Regions from separate parts of the Candidatus Accumulibacter phosphatis genome, predicted to be linked through region 1. Evidence: riboswitches for the same ligand, from Rfam matches in the RefSeq annotation. Region 1 holds a riboswitch; each other region holds the start of a gene.
What was found. A riboswitch is a leader RNA that binds a small molecule or an ion and turns the genes downstream of it on or off. The one in region 1 is predicted to bind cobalamin.
Positions count from the first base shown of each region.

Region 2: it holds a riboswitch for cobalamin, as region 1 does, so the genes downstream of both, CAP2UW1_RS02095 (energy-coupling factor ABC transporter permease) here and CAP2UW1_RS19360 (TonB-dependent receptor domain-containing protein) in region 1, are expected to answer to the same signal.
Region 3: it holds a riboswitch for cobalamin, as region 1 does, so the genes downstream of both, cobO (cob(I)yrinic acid a,c-diamide adenosyltransferase) here and CAP2UW1_RS19360 (TonB-dependent receptor domain-containing protein) in region 1, are expected to answer to the same signal.
Region 4: it holds a riboswitch for cobalamin, as region 1 does, so the genes downstream of both, CAP2UW1_RS10205 (energy-coupling factor ABC transporter permease) here and CAP2UW1_RS19360 (TonB-dependent receptor domain-containing protein) in region 1, are expected to answer to the same signal.

Region 1 is NC_013194.1:4,463,349-4,467,882, forward strand. It holds gene CAP2UW1_RS19355 (FecCD family ABC transporter permease) at 1-99, opposite strand, end outside; gene CAP2UW1_RS19360 (TonB-dependent receptor domain-containing protein) at 108-1,979, opposite strand; cobalamin riboswitch at 2,108-2,312, opposite strand; gene CAP2UW1_RS19365 (hypothetical protein) at 2,469-2,669, shown strand; gene CAP2UW1_RS19370 (cell division protein ZapA) at 2,684-3,028, shown strand; RNA gene ssrS (6S RNA) at 3,062-3,244, shown strand; gene CAP2UW1_RS19375 (chaperone NapD) at 3,630-3,878, shown strand; gene napA (nitrate reductase catalytic subunit NapA) at 3,880-4,534, shown strand, end outside.
Region 2 is NC_013194.1:486,465-490,998, forward strand. It holds gene CAP2UW1_RS02080 (carbohydrate porin) at 1-569, opposite strand, end outside; gene CAP2UW1_RS02085 (hypothetical protein) at 616-951, opposite strand; gene CAP2UW1_RS02090 (energy-coupling factor ABC transporter substrate-binding protein) at 1,160-1,507, opposite strand; gene CAP2UW1_RS02095 (energy-coupling factor ABC transporter permease) at 1,504-2,181, opposite strand; cobalamin riboswitch at 2,314-2,522, opposite strand; gene CAP2UW1_RS02100 (ferritin-like domain-containing protein) at 2,585-3,046, opposite strand; gene CAP2UW1_RS02105 (carbohydrate porin) at 3,191-4,534, opposite strand, start outside.
Region 3 is NC_013194.1:3,020,947-3,025,480, forward strand. It holds gene CAP2UW1_RS13060 (cobyrinate a,c-diamide synthase) at 43-1,329, opposite strand; gene cobO (cob(I)yrinic acid a,c-diamide adenosyltransferase) at 1,344-1,958, opposite strand; cobalamin riboswitch at 2,139-2,368, opposite strand; gene CAP2UW1_RS13070 (OsmC family protein) at 2,554-3,051, shown strand; gene ispF (2-C-methyl-D-erythritol 2,4-cyclodiphosphate synthase) at 3,087-3,566, opposite strand; gene ispD (2-C-methyl-D-erythritol 4-phosphate cytidylyltransferase) at 3,563-4,261, opposite strand; gene amrB (AmmeMemoRadiSam system protein B) at 4,303-4,534, shown strand, end outside.
Region 4 is NC_013194.1:2,306,026-2,310,559, forward strand. It holds gene CAP2UW1_RS10190 (energy-coupling factor ABC transporter ATP-binding protein) at 1-521, opposite strand, end outside; gene cbiQ (cobalt ECF transporter T component CbiQ) at 518-1,264, opposite strand; gene CAP2UW1_RS10200 (energy-coupling factor ABC transporter substrate-binding protein) at 1,258-1,614, opposite strand; gene CAP2UW1_RS10205 (energy-coupling factor ABC transporter permease) at 1,611-2,288, opposite strand; cobalamin riboswitch at 2,412-2,629, opposite strand; gene CAP2UW1_RS10210 (amino acid ABC transporter substrate-binding protein) at 2,844-3,650, shown strand; gene CAP2UW1_RS10215 (amino acid ABC transporter permease) at 3,657-4,310, shown strand; gene CAP2UW1_RS10220 (amino acid ABC transporter ATP-binding protein) at 4,291-4,534, shown strand, end outside.

The DNA.
Region 1 (4,534 bases):
GATCGGAATGCTGCCCACCATCAATGCCAGGATGATGCTCAACTGCGACAGCCCGGTGAGGGCAGCGAGAATCAGCACGGCACGGCGACGGGTGGGCATGCCGTATCCTACTTCGGCGCGTAGCGAATACCGACAAAAACGTTCGCTCCCGCTGCCGCGTAGTTGTCGGCCGTCTCGTAATACTTGTCGAAGATGTTGTTGGCGCGCGCAAAGAATGTCCAGTCACGCTGCAGACGATAGTCCGCATAGAGGTTGATCAGACCGTAGCCCCCGAGGCGGTCGCGGTTGGCCGGGTCGTCGTAGCGATTGCCCACGAGTTGCCACTCGCCACGCAATTCCCAGTTACCGAACGTTCGCGTGAGGTAGCTGCTCATCTGCTGCTCGGCGCGACGCGCCAGGCGATTGCCGTTGTTTGGCCCATTCTCCTCGTTGCGCGGATCCAGAAAGTCGATGGCGACCCCCAACCCCCAGCCCGACAAACGCCCATCGTAGGTGAGCGTCGCGCCCCGCAACAAGGCCTTACTGACATTCACCGGCGCAAAAGTCGGTGGCCGGAATTCGATCAGGTCGGTGAGATCATTGTTGTAGAAGACGGCCCCAAAGCGATGGCTGGCGTGTTCCCAGTTGACGCCCACCTCGGCGTTCTTCGCTCTCTCCGGCTTCAGATCCGGGTTACCACCCGCGAAAAGGAAACTGGCGGGGAAGTACAGTTCGTTGAATGTCGGGGCGCGGAACGCCGTTCCGTAGGAGACGTGCGCACGCCACTCCGGCGTAAACTGGTAACCGTACGACGCAGAACCGGTGGTTTCACCACCGAACTGTGAGTTGTCGTCACGTCGCAGGTTGAACTGCAGGCGGTGCTGGTCGATGCGGCCGTTCCAGCCAGCCAGCAAGGAACGAATGGTCCGCTCGCTGACCGCATAGTCGGTCGTACCGGACACCTTCTGTTGGGTGTACTCGGCCGCCAGCAGCGCTTCGCCGACCGGCAACTTGATGTCATTCTGCCAGGACGCCTGATCCATGTCGGTGCGGAAGGAGGCACTTCTGACAGCGCCGGCATAGTCCCTGGCATCGTCCGTGCTGCGCCCGACACGCAGCGTGCTGGTCCACGTCGCATTCACGCGGTTGCGCGAACAAAGCGAGTAGGAACTGACGGTCTGGTCGCTGTTGTAGTTCGGCGCCGCACCGAGAGGGCCAAAGTCATTCGCGTCGTACTGGTTGGTACCCTGGCTGGCCAGCAGGTTCGCACCGATTTCCTGGTCCTTGGCCGGGCGAACGGCGAAGCTGGCACTCAAGTTCCTGTTGTAATAGCCATCGCGATCGGGGTTGTAATTGCTGTCCTGCTTGTTGTGAACCGTGCTGAAACCGCGTGTGTCGATGTAGCCGGCCTGCACGCTGTAGGAAACGAGATCCGTACCGCCCGACACGCCGACCGTGCTGTCGCTCGTCTGGTAGGAGCCATAGCCGGTGCTGGCGTTCACACGCGGCGGCCCCTCGCCGCGCCGGGTGAAGATCTGGATCACGCCGCCGATGGCATCGGCACCGTAGAGCGACGACGCCGGGCCGCGCAGGATTTCGATGCGCTCGATCTGGTCGAGCGGGATGCGCGAGAGCGCTGGGCTGCCGGTGGTCGCCGAGCCGACTCGTTGACCATCGATCAGCAGGATCGACTGATTGTTCGCCGCCCCACGAATGAAGACGCCGCTATTGCTCCCCGCACCGCCGTTCGCGATGTATTGAATTCCCGGTTGCCTTGCCAGCAGTTGTGCGAGCGAGGTTTCGCCGGCCTGCTCGATCTCCTCGCGCGTGATGACCGACACGTCACTCATCAACTCGTTGCTGCGTGTTGGCTGGCGAGTCGCGGTGACGACAATGGGATCAAGGGGCAGGTCAGCGGAGCTTGCCGCGGTCGACAAGAATACGGCGACAAGAGTGAGCAGTTTCGCGGCAGAATGTGCGCGCGCCTGGCTTGGATGCATGATGGGTTTCTCCCTGTTGCCGACGAGCGTCCCCGCAGGTCGGCGAGCAAAAATACGGAACTGCACAGGGATACCATCAACAGGCGCGAGCGCGCCGAGCGTTGCGTGTCCGCATCCCCGCGGCACCTCCGTCCATGTGTGCGAAGGCCGGTATCCGGGCTTGCAAGTCTTGACATGTCGCCTTCCCAGGCTTTCGCCCAGTGGCCTATCGACACGCCCACACTCGCTTACCGTTGCGGGGACAGCACAGGCATGATGTTGCATGAACACGCACCTGTTTCCCGTTTAACCGCTGCAGCAAAGCTGCATTGCGGCACCTTGCACGATCTCTCCCGCGACCCGAGGTCCGCGGAAGCGCGGAGTATAACCTCGCTTCGGACCAGACGCCTACGTGATTACGAGACAAAGCGCCGGTGCCGGCACAAACCACCTTGAGAACCGCCTCTTACGCCTTGACCGAACAAGCTTTTTGACTCTATAGTCTGGCCCATGCTTGATGAACTCAATGCGCTCGAGAGCCGGATCACCGAGGTCGTGTCACTTTGCCAGACGTTGCGCGCGGAGAATGACGGACTCCGCGAACGTCTCGCTGCCGCCGAAACCGACAAGAACCGCCTCACCGAGCGCATGGGAGCCGCTTTCGCCCGGCTGGAAGCGCTTGCCCTGCAACTGCCAGAGGCCAAGGCCTGAAGAATCCGCATCTGATGCCCAACGAAGCCAGCTTTCTCGACATCACCCTGCTCGGCAAGGAATACCGTGTTGCCTGCCCACCCGAGGAGCGCGCGGCCTTGCTCAACGCCGCCGCCTACGTCGATGGCAAGATGCGCGACATCGCCGAGAAGACCAGAAGCAATCTATCCGAGCGGATCGCCGTCATGGCCGCCCTGAATATTGCCCACGAGCACCTTCACCGGAATCAGGAAAGCCCCGAGCAGCATCAGAAAATTGAATCTGAAATAGGGCTGGACATCGACGACGTTCGGCGTAGAATTTCTTTCATGGAGGCGGAACTTGTGGCGGTGCTGAAGCCGCAGCAAACCGGGGAGTGACTGGAACGTAAAGTTCCTCCCAGCCTTCGAGAGAGTTCCCTGCGGTGTTTGTTAAGGTCATAGATTCCTTGGACCAATGCTTATTGGCATCGGTCGCCGACCATCGAAACTGCTGTTGTGTGTGCCCCACATGTCGGGCATACCTGATGCGGGAGGAAAGTGACCCAACTGAATCCAGGTTCAGGATGCCGGCCTGACGGCACTCGCGGGGACAAGGAAAAGGGAAGACGCGGAACTTCGGTTCCGCGTTTTTTTTTCGCTATCGTCGGCGTGCCCAGTCATCTGGCCCGCGGCTTCCTGCAGGGAATGCCCGCAGGCTTCCCGGCACCAATCACTGCGCTGACGGCGACCGCTCGCTGCGTGAGCGTCCCCTTCCGGCAGCCCTGACCGGGCCGGTGCATGGCCCCTGCGCCCGCCCGCCGCCAACCGCGGATCGTCGCCCGGCGAATCCCGCTCTCATATTTTTTCCGCTTGATTTGTATCAAGAAAAAGCTTCTGCGAGAGGCTTAGAGTGTCCGTCTGACGCAGGACTGTAACGGTCCGTGCCGGACGGTACCGGCACAGCAACCGGCCGACCTGTGCACAGGAGCGTCGCGAATTCATGAATATCTCCAGCGTACTGGTCAATGCCCGGCCCGAAGCGATTACCCGGGTCAAGGCAAGTCTCTGCGCGCTCGGTGGCGTCGAGGTGCATGTGGCAACCGAATCCGGGCAAATGATCGTGACCATCGAGGCCGACTCGACTCAAGCAGTGACCAAGCTTTTTGCGCAGATCAATGAGCAGCCGGGCGTGCTCTCGGCGTCCATGGTCTACCACCAGTTCGAACCCGATCCTGATGAGGAAGCATGAGATGAAATTGACTTTGACACGTCGTGACTTTATCAAGAGCCATGCGGTGGCTGCCGCCGCCAGTGTCGCCGGCATCAGCCTTCCCGGCTTTGCACAGGCGGCACCGGGAAAGGATGACGGCGTGCGTTGGGACAAGGGCGCCTGCCGTTACTGCGGCACCGGCTGCGGCGTCCTGGTGGGAACGAAGGATGGACGCATCGTAGCCACCCAGGGCGACCCCGACGCCCCGGTCAACAAGGGACTGAACTGCATCAAGGGCTATTTCCTGTCCAAGATTCAGTACGGCAAGGATCGCCTGACGACGCCGCTGCTGCGCATGAAGGATGGCAAGTTCGATAAGAACGGCGAGTTCACCCCGGTTTCCTGGGACCAGGCTTTCGACATCATGGCCGACAAGTGCAAGGCTGCACTCAAGAAGGGTGGTCCGCGCAACATCGCCATGTTCGGTTCCGGGCAGTGGACCATCTGGGAAGGATATGCCGCCGCGAAACTGATGAAGGCCGGTCTGCTGACCAACAACCTTGATCCGAACGCGCGCCACTGCATGGCGTCAGCGGTCGCCGGATTCATGCGCACCTTCGGCATCGACGAACCGATGGGCTGCTACGACGACATCGAGCACGCCGATGCCTTCGTGCTGTGGGGTTCGAACATGG
Region 2 (4,534 bases), 1.1 Mb from region 1:
GGGTAGAGACCAAGCCGAAGCGATGCCCTGTCGTCAAGGAAGGCTTGCTGCAGCCACGCCTTGAAGACGCCGGTACGGTTGACCGGTGCCTCGAGGTTATCGACGCCCATCAGGCTGCCGACATAGTTGAGATTGACTCTGCCGCCAGTGTTGCTGATCAACTGCAGAAAGGCGGAACCGCCTGTCCAGCCGAAGAGTTTCTCGCCGTCGAATTGCAGGACGAGGTCGGTATGGCCCATGTAGGCCCCGCCGTGCTGCAGGCCGCCGGCATTGTTGCGCAGGTAGTCGGCCGTGTACATGAGGTCGGCCTGGACGCCTGCGTCGTAGAGCCGCTTGCGGGCGCCGCCCCAGTCGCCGGTGAGGGTGCTTTCCTGCCAGTTGGGGGTGTCGTCGGTGGCATCGCTTGCCGCTACTGAATCTCCTTCGGGGGCTTTGCCGGCCGCTATGACTTTGCCAAGGTCGGCGGGATTGTCGGCCGCAGCGCCCAGAGTAGTCAGCGGTTGACCAAGAAAAGAGGCGAGCAGCGCCGCCCCGAGGAGGTTGGTCAGCTTGTTTCTGGCTATCAACATTGTTTATCGCTCCTTCATATTTGTTTTGGCCAGCATGGCCAACAGTTCATGGATCGTTCGCGGCTTGCCCGCATCCGAGACCTGCCCGCGGGCAGCAAGTGCGTGCTGTAGCTCGACGACTCCGGGCTATGGCAGCCCAACTGCCGACAAGGCATTCCCCGCCGTCGGCCAGCTTGGCCGCGTCCAGCGAAGCCACACAATGACCGCCCGTCACCAAGTGAAACCGGTCGGCCCAGCGGTAGGTGAAGTCGATCTCGTGCGTCGCCGGCAGCAGAGCAATGCCCCGGCCATGTAGCTCGCCCAATACCGCCAACAGATCCTCCTGCGCGCTGTGATTCAGGCCGGCCATCGGCTCGTCGAGTACCAGCAACTCGGGGTCCATGGCGAGCACGCCGGCGTCGCTACCCGCAGATAGCGTCCGCTCGGTATTCCGGCACCTGCCAGCGTCACTGCGGCGATCAGTAGAGGGACGACGGTCGTCGCGACGGGTACCCCCGCAGTGAAGGCCGCGCCGAGCCCGCACAGCGCGAAGATTCCCTTGACCACTGGCGAGACCCGCCGCCAGCGATTGGTGTAGGCCGATTGCTCGATCAGTAGGCACCGGCACCTTCGTCCGCCGCCTTCCTGCGCGCGGCATACTTCTCACGGGTAACCGAAACGCCAAAGTAGTAGCCGATGAAGCCCGCCCCCAGAGCAGCCTGCAGAGCAAACAATAGAGAGGCGATCTCCCCGCTAGCGGGTTCCATCAGCGGCTCGAACCATCGCGTGTAGTTCGGACTGATGTCACCGATCAGATCCTTCGCCTTGTCGTCCGCACCGGCGAAAATCTCGACCGCTTTGCCATCTGCAGCCGGTGCCGGCTTCTCCACCAGCCACAGCGGAAAAACGGCGAGCAGCACAACCAGAATCAGAAGGATGAGGTTTTGATGGTGTTTCATGCGTGCGCCTCCCTGCCGCCAAGGAGTTTCAGCTTTTGCAATTCCTGTGGGTTGAAGCGGATCAAGGCGTTGAAAATGACCACCGTCAGCAAGCCCTCGCTGATCGCCAGCGGGATCTGGGTGATCGCAAAAATTCCGGCAAACTTGACAAAAGAGGCGACAAAGCCGCCTTCCAGATCAGGGAAGGCCCAGGCCAGTTGGACCGAGGTGGTCACGTAGGTCAGCAGATCGGCCATGCTGGCGGCGATGAAGACACTGACCGCGAACGACAGCTTCAGGCTGCGCGCCAAGCGAAACAAACCGGCAGCCGCGAATGGTCCGACAATAGCCATCGAGAAGATGTTGGCACCGAGTGTTGTCAGGCCGCCGTGTGCGAGCAACAGCGCCTGGAAGAGCAGCACGACCATGCCAATCGGCGCCATCGCCGCCGGGCCGAAGAGGATGGCGCCAAGCCCGGTGCCGGTGGGATGCGAGCAACTGCCAGTCACAGACGGCAGCTTCAACGCCGAGAGAACGAAAGTAAACGCTGCCGCCACACCGAGCAGCATTCGTTGCTCGGGATTCTCCTGGATGTGTTGTTTGACGGCGTGAATGCCGTAGATGACGAACGGCGCGGATGCCACGGACCAGCCCACAGCATGCTCGATAGGCAAGAAGCCTTCCATGATATGCATGACTCTCTCCCACAGTGAGAAATGACCAGATGCGCCATTTGGGGGAAAAGCAAACAGATCGGAAGACAAGCCGCGCGACGACAACCGACTGACGGCGAATCGACGCAACCTCTCCCTTTACCCCGGGGATTGGCGCTACATTTGATTTGGGCCGGTCTTCTGGCTTGCCTTCAGTCTTCTCCAGCAGCCTTCCCATGCGCGAGCACAGTGGCGTTTTGCGGAGTCGTCAGGCTTACAGCAGCGGGGGCTGCGCCGGACTGTCTGAAGGATCAGAGTCACCGGCTTCCCGTTTCACCCGCCCCACGGTCGTGGAGCAAGGCACCCAAACAGAGTCAACTATACTATACGGTGGGCGTCATCCGGCAACAGGCAGAAACCTCGCTCGCACGGTGCCGCCCCTTTGTTACGGTACCGCGCGGACTGCCTCGGTGTCCCCCGGCCTGCGCAGCATCTTGTTGACTTCGTCGGCGTGCATTTCTTCGTCGACGATCAGGTCCCGCGCGTACTCTTCGAGCAGGATGTTCTTTCCCGCGACGATCTCAAGCAGCCTGTAGTAGGCGGCTCGGGCCAGAGTCTCATGCTCCAGGCTCTCGCGCAGGATATCCCCGGTATCGTGCTGATACGTTTCCAGCAGGGGCCCGATTCCCAAGGACGGATGACCACCCAGCAAGGTCACCAGTTCGCCGGCGCGCCCGGCATGGACCAGACTCTCCTCGGCGTTCTTTTTCATCCAGTCAACGATCGGGATGCGGTTGTAGCCATAAACCATCAGTGCGTAATGCGTGTAACGCACGACACCAGCCAGTTCAAGCTCCATGATCTGATTGAGAACGGCAACTGCTTCGTCACGGTCAAAGTCACTCATCTTGATTCTCCAATAGTTAGCGCTAAACAGAGGTCGTGCCTGCAATTGGTGTGCGCCGTCACCAATCAGGGCTGATTGAGGCCAAGGCTACCCGCCATTGTTTTCGGGAACCCACCACCAAGTTCGAGTCCCGGCCGCGCACGCTCACAGCGCCAGCTGCAAGCGCACCCCGGCGACGGTGGCGTTCGGCAAGTACAGACCCGGGTTCAAGATCCGCTGGACGAGCGGTTGCAGGACCACCCCGGGGGCCAGTTGTGCCCGGTAGGTCATTTCCACGGCCGTTTCCGCGGCCGACGACAGCGGCTCGCCCAGCTCGTCCGATAACTGCGCGCGCCCCTGCGGACCCGCGTGCGCACGCGTCGCGGCGATACCGAAGGTGTCTTTCTCGCGTCCGGCGAACGGACCCCGGAAGCTGAAGCCGACGCTGAGCGAGTAGTCGAGGGTGTTGGTCCGGCCGTCGGTGAAACCGTAGCGGACGAAAGCGGCGAGGTCACGGTTCGATTCCGGAACCCGAAACACCGTCTGCTCAGCGAGGAAATAGGCGCCCCAGTGCGTTGCCAACAGCGGTTCGTCGGCGGCATCGACGGCAACGAGTTGCGGGAAGCGCGGCGAGAATCGCCACATGCCCACGGCAAGCTTGCTGATCGGCACGAAGTCGTCCTTGGCCTCGGCCGGCGTGCTCTCGCGCAGCAGTCCGGCCTTGGCCGGACTGAAACCGACTTCGCCGATGAGCATGCTGCCGGTACCCTTCGGCCAGCTGACATTGGGGCCGGCGGTGGCTATCCGCTCGCTGGGAATCCCGCGCGAAACCGCCAGCATCGCGTACCAGGCAGGATCGGGATCGATACGCAGGCGTGCCGCATAGGTGCTGGTCGGGTAAATCGACGGGCCGGCCAGGCTGCCGAAGTTGGCCACTTCCGCCGCCATCCCGAACGACGGATGCAGGAAGACTCCCGAGGCGTCGGTGACGTAGAACTCGCTGTCGATCGGGTAAAGACCAAGCCGAAGCGATGCCCTGTCGTCAAGGAAGGCTTGCTGCAGCCACGCCTTGAAGACGCCGGTACGGTTGACCGGTGCCTCGAGGTTATCGACGCCCATCAGGCTGCCGACATAGTTGAGATTGACTCTGCCGCCAGTGTTGCTGATCAACTGCAGAAAGGCGGAACCGCCTGTCCAGCCGAAGAGTTTCTCGCCGTCGAACTGCAGGACGAGGTCGGTATGGCCCATGTAGGCCCCGCCGTGCTGCAAGCCACCGGCGTTGTTGCGCAGGTAGTCGGCCGTGTACATGAGGTCGACTTGAACTCCCGAGTCGTAGAGCCGCTTGCGGGCGCCGCCCCAGTCGCCGGTGAGCGTCGTCTCCTGCCAGTTCGGCGTGTCGTCGGTGGCGTCCGCTTCGTCGGTGGCCGCCAGAGCGGCCAGCGGCTGCCCGAAAAAAGATGAGAGCAGCAGCGCGGAAGCGAGGGTCTTGAGTTTGTGCGTCGGTATAGA
Region 3 (4,534 bases), 1.4 Mb from region 1:
GAGCGGTGAATTGATGGGGTTTCGCTACGCATGACGACTGCCTCAGCCTGGAAAGTGGGAAGGGCCCGGTGCAAACAAGTGCGCCACGGCCTCGGGGTTGGACGGGAAATAGAGGTGCAGATACGAAGCGTGCAGACGCCCGTCGCGATAGACGGCTTCGCCACGCCGCCCCGGACGCGCGCCGACGCTGACGGCGATCGGCGCGAGCGGGCACTCCAGCCGCGAGTAGTGGAAGGTGTGCCCACGAACACTGCCTTCCGGCAGCTCGACGCTGTGCAACCCGAGGTTGGCAAGGCGTGCGAGCATCGTCGCCTGCCCCGGCAACAGCCCGACCATCTCGCCACGCCGACCCTCGGCGTCGGTGAGCGACTCGAGCAGATACAGGAGGCCGCCGCACTCCGCGACGATCGGCTTGCCAGCGGCATGGTGCGCGCGCAACGCGGCCTGCATCCCGGTATTGGCGGCGAGTTGGTCGAGGTGCAGTTCCGGATAGCCCCCCGGCAGGTACAGCGCATCCGCCGCGGGCAGCGTCGCGTCGACGAGCGGCGAGAAGAAAGTCAGCTCGGCGCCCAGGGCACGCAGCAGATCGAGATTGGCGCGATACAGGAAGGCAAACGCGGCATCTTGCGCGACGCCGATGCGCACGCCGGCGAGCCAACGCGACGGCGGCTCCGAGACCGCCGCACGGAACGTGACCGGCGCCGGCATCACCTGCTCGACCCCATGGAGCGCGGCGGCGGCGCGGGCGATGCGCGCATCGAGATCGGCGACCTCTGCGGCCTGGACCAGGCCAAGGTGTCGTTCGGGCAGCGCGACGTCGCCGTCGCGCGCCAGCCAGCCGAACGAGCGCAGTCCCGGTGGCAGGCTCTCAGCGAGCATCTCGTAGTGACGCTCGCCGGCGACCCGGTTGGCGAACACGCCGGCGAACGGCAAGCCCGGCCGGTAGGTGGCCAACCCGTGCGCGAGCGCACCGAAGGTCTGCGCCATGGCGCCGCCGTCGATGACGGCGAGGATCGGGATGCCGAACAGCATGGCCAGGTCGGCGCTCGAGCGATCGCCGTCGAAGAGCCCCATGACACCTTCGACGAGGATCAGGTCGGCCTCAGCCGCCGCGTCGTAGAGGAGTTGGCGGCAGTGATCCTCACCGCCCATCCACAGGTCGAGCTGATAGACCGGCGCACCCGACGCCCGCTCGAGGATCATCGGATCGAGGAAGTCGGGGCCGCTCTTGAAGACGCGTACGCGCCGCCCCTGCTGGCGGTGATGATGCGCCAGAGCCGCCGTGACGGTGGTCTTCCCCTGGCCCGAGGCAGGCGCCGAGACGAACATCGCCGGGACGGATCTCACAGATCGACCCCCTTCTGAGCGCGCACGCCGGCGCGGAAAGCGTGCTTGACGTCGCGCAACTCGCTGACCGTATCGGCCGCGTCGCAGAGGGCTTGCGGGGCGCCACGGCCGGTGATCACCACGTGCTGCATCGGCGGGCGGGCCTCGAGGTCGGCAAGAACGGCCGCCAGGTCGAGCCAGCCGCGTTTCAGCACGTAGGTCAGTTCGTCGAGAACGACCAGGCCCAGCGAGGAGTCGCGCAACATCGCGCGCACCACCGTCCAGCCGCGTTGTGCCGTTTCACGGTCGCGCGCGAGGTTCTGCGTTTCCCAGGTGAAGCCCTCGCCGAGCACGTGCCAGACGACCTCGGGCTGGCGGCGGAGGAAGGCCTCTTCGCCGGTGTCCGAGCGCCCCTTGATGAACTGCGCGACGCCGGCCCGCATGCCGTGACCGAGGGCGCGGACGACCATTCCGAAGGCCGAACTCGACTTGCCCTTGCCGTTGCCGGTGAGCACCAGCAGCACACCCTTGTCCTGATCGGCGCGCGCAATCGCGGCGTCGACCACCGCCTTCTTCCGCTGCATGCGGGCGCGGTGGCTCTCGTCGACCTCGTGGACCTCGTCGTCGCTCATGCCGTGAGCCGCTCGCGCGAATGCCGACCGAAAAGGACCGGAAAGCAAGACGAATGCACTTTGTTCCCCTCCCCGCACACCCGCGCGAGTTCGCGTTCAATGATTTCACGGCACATCGAGCAGGGGATGACGGAGAAATGAGGAAGACCCCAGACCACCGAAACATCGCCCGCCGCAATGCCGATTCGCATGTCTCAGGCCGGTCTCCGGGCTCACGAGCGAGGAAGTCTCCCTGAACCTGAGCCTTCCCGTGCACTGGCACAGTGGCTTACTGCAGATCCTTGCTCTCGTTTACCGTTGCGGGGGCAGCGCCGGGATGGTCATGGCCTGCAAGACAGGCCAGATGCACCGGCTTCCCATTTCATCCCTCGGGAAGACACCGTCGGGACACCTGAAGCATGCGCGACTTTTACCCTGCCCAAGGCCGCGCTGTCAAGCTCGCCGGCGCCCTGGCGCGGGCGGCCTGGCCTCGGACAGACGGGAAAAACGCCGAGGAAGTACGCTCCGAGACGAGACGTGCGAAGATGGCGACTGCCGCACCACCGCCCTCACGGCCCCTGGCCGCACCCCATCAACCTACCAACGGAGTCCGAGCATGGCTGACTATGGCGCACAACTTCTCTGGCTGCGCGGCGAGCAGGATTTTCTCGGCAACCGTTACAGCCGCAGGCACATGCTGCGCTTCGACGGCGGTGTGGAGATTGCCGCTTCGTCTTCACCGCACGTCGTACCGGTACCGATGTCCGATCCGGCGGCCGTGGACCCGGAAGAAGCCTTCGTCGCCGCACTGGCGAGTTGCCACCTGCTGTGGTTCCTGTCGATCGCCGCCCGCCGCAAGTTCTGCGTCGATAGCTACGCCGACAGCCCGCTGGGCGTCATGGCCAGGAACAGCGAGGGCAAGCTGGCCATGACCGTCGTCACGCTGCGGCCGCAAGTCGCTTTCTCCGGCAGTCGGCTGCCGACCCCTGCCGAGGTGGTGGAGATGCACCATCAGGCGCACGCGGAGTGCTTCATCGCCAACTCGGTCAAGACCGAAGTCCGCTGCGAGCCCGTTTTCGCTGCCGGCACGGCTGACTCGTCAACGGACGACTGATGCCGGCGTCGACGGCCGGAGCAGCAGGTACCCGCTTACGCTTCCCGGCTGATCAACACCACCACTTCGGCGGCGATTCCCTCGCGACGGCCGACGAAGCCCAACCGTTCGGCGGTTTTCGCCTTGACGTTGACGCCGTCGGCGGGAATCTGCAGGTCGGCGGCGATGTTGGCCACCATCTGCGGCAGATACGGCGACAGTTTGGGCTGCTGGGCAATGATCGTCGCATCGACGTTGCCGACTCGCCAGCCCGCCTGCGCCAGCAGCGCGACCGTCGCGCGCAGGAGTTGGCGGCTGTCGGCGCCGCGATAGCGCTCGTCGGTATCGGGGAAGTGGCGGCCGATGTCGCCGAGGGCGGCGGCGCCGAGCAGCGCATCGGTGAGCGCATGCAGCAGGGCATCGGCGTCCGAATGGCCGAGCAGTCCGGCGTGATGCGGAATGTCGACGCCGCCGAGGATCAGGCGGCGGCCCGGTACTAGTGCGTGAATGTCGCAACCCTGGCCGATGCGGATCATTCGTCTACCCGTACCTTCGCCTGCAGGATCATTTCCGCCAGACGCAGGTCGGCCGGATAAGTCACCTTGAGGTTGCTGGCGTCGGCACGGACCAGCCGCGGCCGCAAACCGGCGGCCTCGATGGCGGACGCTTCGTCGGTACCGCCGGGGTGCTCGGCGAGGGCATGGCTGAGCAGGCCGTAGCGGAACATCTGCGGCGTCTGCGCCTGCCAGAGTCCGTCGCGCGGCTCGGTACGCGCCACGCGCTCCGCGTCGTCGGCACGCTTCAAGGTGTCGGCCACCGGCACGGCGAGCAGGCCGCCGACCGGGTCGTCGGCGAGTTCGTCGCAGAGGGCGGCCAGCATCGCCTGCGACAGGCAGGGGCGCGCCGCGTCATGCACGAGGACCCAGTCGTCGTCATCGGCGGCCGTGGCGGCGGCGCGCAGGCCGTTGGCGACGCTCTCGGCACGGGTCGCGCCGCCACAAAAGACGGTCTCCAGCTTGTAGCCGAGGCTTGTCCAGTCGTGCTGGCGCCACCAGATATCGTCCGCCGCGAGGACGACCCAGACACGCTCAATGCGCTGCTGGCGGCAAAGGGCGGCGAGGCTGTAGTAGATCAGGGGGCGCCCGGCCAATAGCTGGTACTGTTTCGGCGTCTCGCCGCCGAAGCGCGCACCGGTGCCGGCAGCAGGAACGATTGCGTAGTGGCTCACCATGGTCTAATTTTAGGGCATGCTACTCATCAAGGAGCAGGAATATGAGCCACCCGCCACCACATGTGCGACCCGCCGCCGTCGCCGGTATGTTCTACCCCGGATCGTCGAGCGTTCTCGCCCGCGATCTGCGCGACTTGCTGAACGACAGCCGACCGGCCCAAGGCAGGCGACCCAAGGCCGTCATCGTGCCGCATGCCGGCTACATCTATTCGGGTCCGATCGCTGCCAGCGTCTATGCGCCGATCGCCGCCTTGCGCGAGAGCGTTCGGCGCG
Region 4 (4,534 bases), 2.2 Mb from region 1:
TCGAGCACCAGCAGTTCGGGTTCCATGGCCAGTACGCCGGCTATGCAGACGCGCTTCTTCTGGCCAAAGCTCAGGTGGTGTACAGCCTTGTCGGCAAAGGCTGACATGCCAACGGCGTGCAGCGCCGCTGCCACCCGGTCGCGTACCGTCGTGCTGTCCAGGCCAAGGTTGCAGGGACCGAAGGAAACGTCCTCCAGAACGCTGGCGGAAAACAACTGGCGGTCGGGGTTCTGGAAGACCATGCCGACCTTGCTGCGCAAGCGACGCAATCCGCCGCGGCTGTAATCGATGGCCTGCCCGGCGTAGCGGACCGCGCCGGCCTGTGGTCGCAGCAGCCCGTTGGTGTGTTGGAAGACGGTGGTCTTGCCCGAACCGTTGGCGCCGATCAAAGCATTGCGGCTGCCGCGCATGATCGACAGCGAACAGTCGGCGAGCCCGACGCTGCCATCGGGGTAAGAGAAACCGACCTGCTCGAGGGCGAGCAGCGCTTCCGTCGTCCGGCCAGCGATCGCCAACGTCATCGAAGTCCAAGCGCCAAAGCAATCAGGCCGCTGCCGGCCGTGGCTGCAATGCCGACGGCGCGCGCCGTTTGCTCGAAATGCGGCTCCATGAAACGCAGCGGCCCATCGTTGTTGCGTGCCTGTGCGGCGACATGCAGGGCGTGCGCGCGCTCCCAGACCTGCAGCGTGAGATTCGCCGCCAGTCCGCCGAGCGAGCGCATGGCGAGACGTGGCGTCGCATAGCCGAGGCGCGCCGACTGTGCCGTCAGGGTGTCATGAACCGCCTCCGAGAAAACGAACAGCATGCGGTAGCAGAGCACCATGATCTCGAGCAGGGTTTCCGGTGCTTTCAGGCGGCGGAGGAGGGCGACCAGGTCGATCAGCGGTGTCGTCAGGGCCAGGAAGAGCAGGGCGGCCAGCGCCGCGAGCGAACGTGCGCCGACCGCCGCCAGTTTGCCGAGACCGTCCGGCGCGAACTGGAGGCCGATGGCCCCGGTCGCGGCGTTCAGGTCGAGCGAAAAGGCCAGCGAGATACAGCCGAGAGCGAGAAAGGCCAGCGCCGGCAGGGCCACCCGCAGGTAGTGGCCGGGGGAGACGCCGGCGCCGGCGATGGTCGAGAGCGCAACCAGGGCGGCGACGAGGAGGGCTGTTTCCGGCCTGGCCGCGGCAAACGCGGCGACGAAGCCGCACAGCGAGAACAGGCCCTTGGCCGCCGGAGCCGCCTTGCGCCAGCGGTTGGCGTAGGCGCATTGTTCGATCAGCACGCTCTGTCGCCGGCGTCCGCCTCCTGGCGCTTTCCGGCTTCGCGCCGCATCTTCTCGCGGGTCACCGAAACGCCGAGATAATAGCCGATGAAGCCGGCTCCGAGGGCGGCCTGCAAGGCGAACAGGAGCGACGCCACTTCACCGCTGGCGGGTTCCATCAGCGGCTCGAACCACGGCTGGTAGCTGGGGGCGATCTGGCCGATCAGCGCCATGGCCTTGTCGTCGGCGCCGGTGAAGATCTCGATCGGCTTGCCGTCCGCGCCCGCCTCGGGCCTTTGCACCTGACACAGCGGCAGGGCGGTGAGCAGCACGACGGCGACTAGGAGCAAGAGGTTCTGATGGCGTTTCACGCGCGCACCTCGCTGCTGCCGATGACCTTCATGTCCTGCAGTTCGCGCGGGTTGAAACGCGCCAGGGCATTGAAGATGACGACCGTCAACAGACCCTCGCTGATGGCCAGCGGGATCTGGGTGATCGCGAAAATGCCCGCGAACTTGACGAAGGAGGCGGCGAAGCCGCCGACCGGGTCAGGGAAAGCCCAGGCCAGTTGCAGCGAGGTGGTCACGTAGGTCAGCAGGTCGGCCAGACTGGCGGCGAGGAAGACGCTGACGGCAAACGAGCACTTCAGGCCACGCGCCAGGCGGAAGACGGCAGCGGCGGCAAACGGGCCGACGATCGCCATCGAGAACAGGTTGGCGCCGAGAGTGGTGAGTCCGCCATGGGCGAGGAGCAGTGCCTGGAAGAGGAGCACGACGGCACCGATGGGCGCCATGATGACCGGGCCGAAGAGGATCGCGCCGAGCCCGGTGCCGGTCGGGTGCGAGCAACTGCCGGTCACCGAGGGTAGTTTGAGTGCCGATAGAACGAAGGCGAAAGCCGCCGCCACACCGAGCAGCATGCGTTGCTCGGGCTGCTCGTGGACCCTTTGCCTGACGGCGCGCAGGCCGTAGATGACGAAGGGTGCCGACGCCAGCGTCCAGCCGACGGCATGTTCGATGGGCAAGAAGCCTTCCATGATGTGCATGACCATCCTCCTCTGCGCGAAAGGCAGGAAGCACCATCGTGAGGCGAGGATCGGAAGACGGACCGCCTGCAAAGCAACCGCTGCGGCTGATCAACGGAACCGTTCCCGTCACCCCGGGGATTGGCACTGCCTGTGGTTCAGGCCGGTCTTCTGGCTCGCCTTCCTTCTCCTTTGCCGACCTTCCCGCGTCAATCACGCAGTGGCATGAGGCAAACTCGTCGGGCATACAGCAGCGGGGGCTGCGCCGGACTGGCACGATTCGTGGAATCGTACGGTCACCGGCTTCCCGTTTCACCTGCCGCACGGTTGTGCGGCATGGCACCTGAACCAAGCGAAGTATACGTGAAGCGCGTGCCAGGCCCAAGCGTTCGCGCGAATGTTCGCGGATGTCGAGGCGACGCGCGGCGCCGGCGATTCAGCCGGGGAGGGTGCGCAGACTTGGGTATACTGTCGCCCTTGCCGTACCTGACCCCGGCATGGCGCCGCCGCACGTTGGTGATGTATCTGCGGCGGTGGCCTGCCATGCTGATATCGTTCTCGTCACAGGAAACAAAAATGAAGAAGAAAACTGCAGTTCTGTCGATCGTCCTGTTGTCCGCTGCGCTGCTCGCAGCCTGCGGCAAGAAGGAGAATCCTGCTGAAGGCAAAGCGGCGACAGTGCCGGCGCCGGTTGCCGCCATTGTCGTCGGTCTGGACGACAACTTTCCGCCGATGGGCTTCCGCGACGAAAAGAACACGCTCGTCGGCTTCGACATCGATCTGGCCGGCGAGGCCGGCAAGCGGCTCGGCGCTGAAGTGAAGTTCAAGCCGATCGACTGGAATGCCAAGGAAGCCGAGCTGAACAGCAAGCGCGTCGACGTGCTGTGGAACGGTCTGACGATCACCGAGGCGCGCAAGGAGAAGATCCTGTTCACCACGCCCTATCTGGAAAACCGCCAGATCATCGTCGTCACCGACAAGTCGCCGGTCAAGACCAAGGCCGACCTCGCCGGCAAGGTGGTCGGCGTGCAGGACGGCAGCAGCGCCATCGAGGCTGTCGAGAAGGACGCGGCCACGGCCAAGTCACTCAAGGAACTCAAGAAGTTCGGCGACAACGTCACCGCACTGATGGATCTGGGAGCTGGTCGACTCGATGCGCTGGTCGTCGACGAGGTCGTCGGCCGCTACTACACGACCAAGAAGCCCGGTGAGTACCGTGTTCTCGACGAGAACTTCGGCACCGAGGACTACGGCGTCGGCACCCGCAAGGACGACACCGAACTGATGGCGAAACTGCAGAAAACGCTCGACGAGATGAAGAAGGATGGTTCGGCCGCCGCCATTTCGACTAAGTGGTTCGGCAAGGACATCATCAAGAAGTAACGGTGCATGGACTATGTGATCGAGATCATGGCCCCCCTGATCGAGGGTACGGGGGTCACGCTGCAGGTTTTTCTCATCAGCTTCGTCCTCGCCGTACCGCTCGGTCTGGTCCTGGCCCTCGTCAGGATTTCGCGCTTCGTCGTGCTGAGCGGCCTGGTCAATGGCTACATCTGGCTGATGCGTGGCACGCCGCTGATGCTGCAGATGCTGTTCATCTATTTTGCGTTGCCCTTCGTGCCGGTGATCGGCGTCCGCCTGCCGGACTTTCCGGCGGCCATCGTCGCCTTCGTGCTCAACTACGCGGCGTACTTTGCCGAGATCTTTCGCGCCGGCATCCAGTCGATTGATCGGGGCCAGTACGAAGGTGCGCGTGTCCTCGGGCTCAGCTATCCGCAAACGATGCGGCGCATCGTCCTGCCGCAAGTGCTCAAGCGCATCCTGCCGCCGATGAGCAACGAGACGATCACCCTGGTCAAGGACACGTCACTGATCTACGTGCTGGCGATGAACGACCTGCTGCGCGCCGCGCGCGGAATCGTCCAGCGTGACTTCACGACGACGCCCTTTGTTGTCGCCGCGGCTTTCTACCTGGTGATGACGCTGGTCCTGACGCTGGGCTTCCAGCATCTGGAGAGGAAGTATGCCGTCTACGATGGCTAGCCCGATGATCCATGCGCGCGATGTGCACAAGCGCTTCGCCGCCGTCGAAGTGCTCAAGGGCGTTTCGCTGGCGGTTGGCAAGGGCGAGGTGGTTGCCGTCATCGGCCCGTCGGGATCGGGCAAGAGCACCTTCCTGCGTTGCCTCAACCATCTCGAGACGATCAACCGCGGCAGCATCGACATCGAGGGCGAAACGCTGGTCGCCACCGGTGCCGATGGCGTTT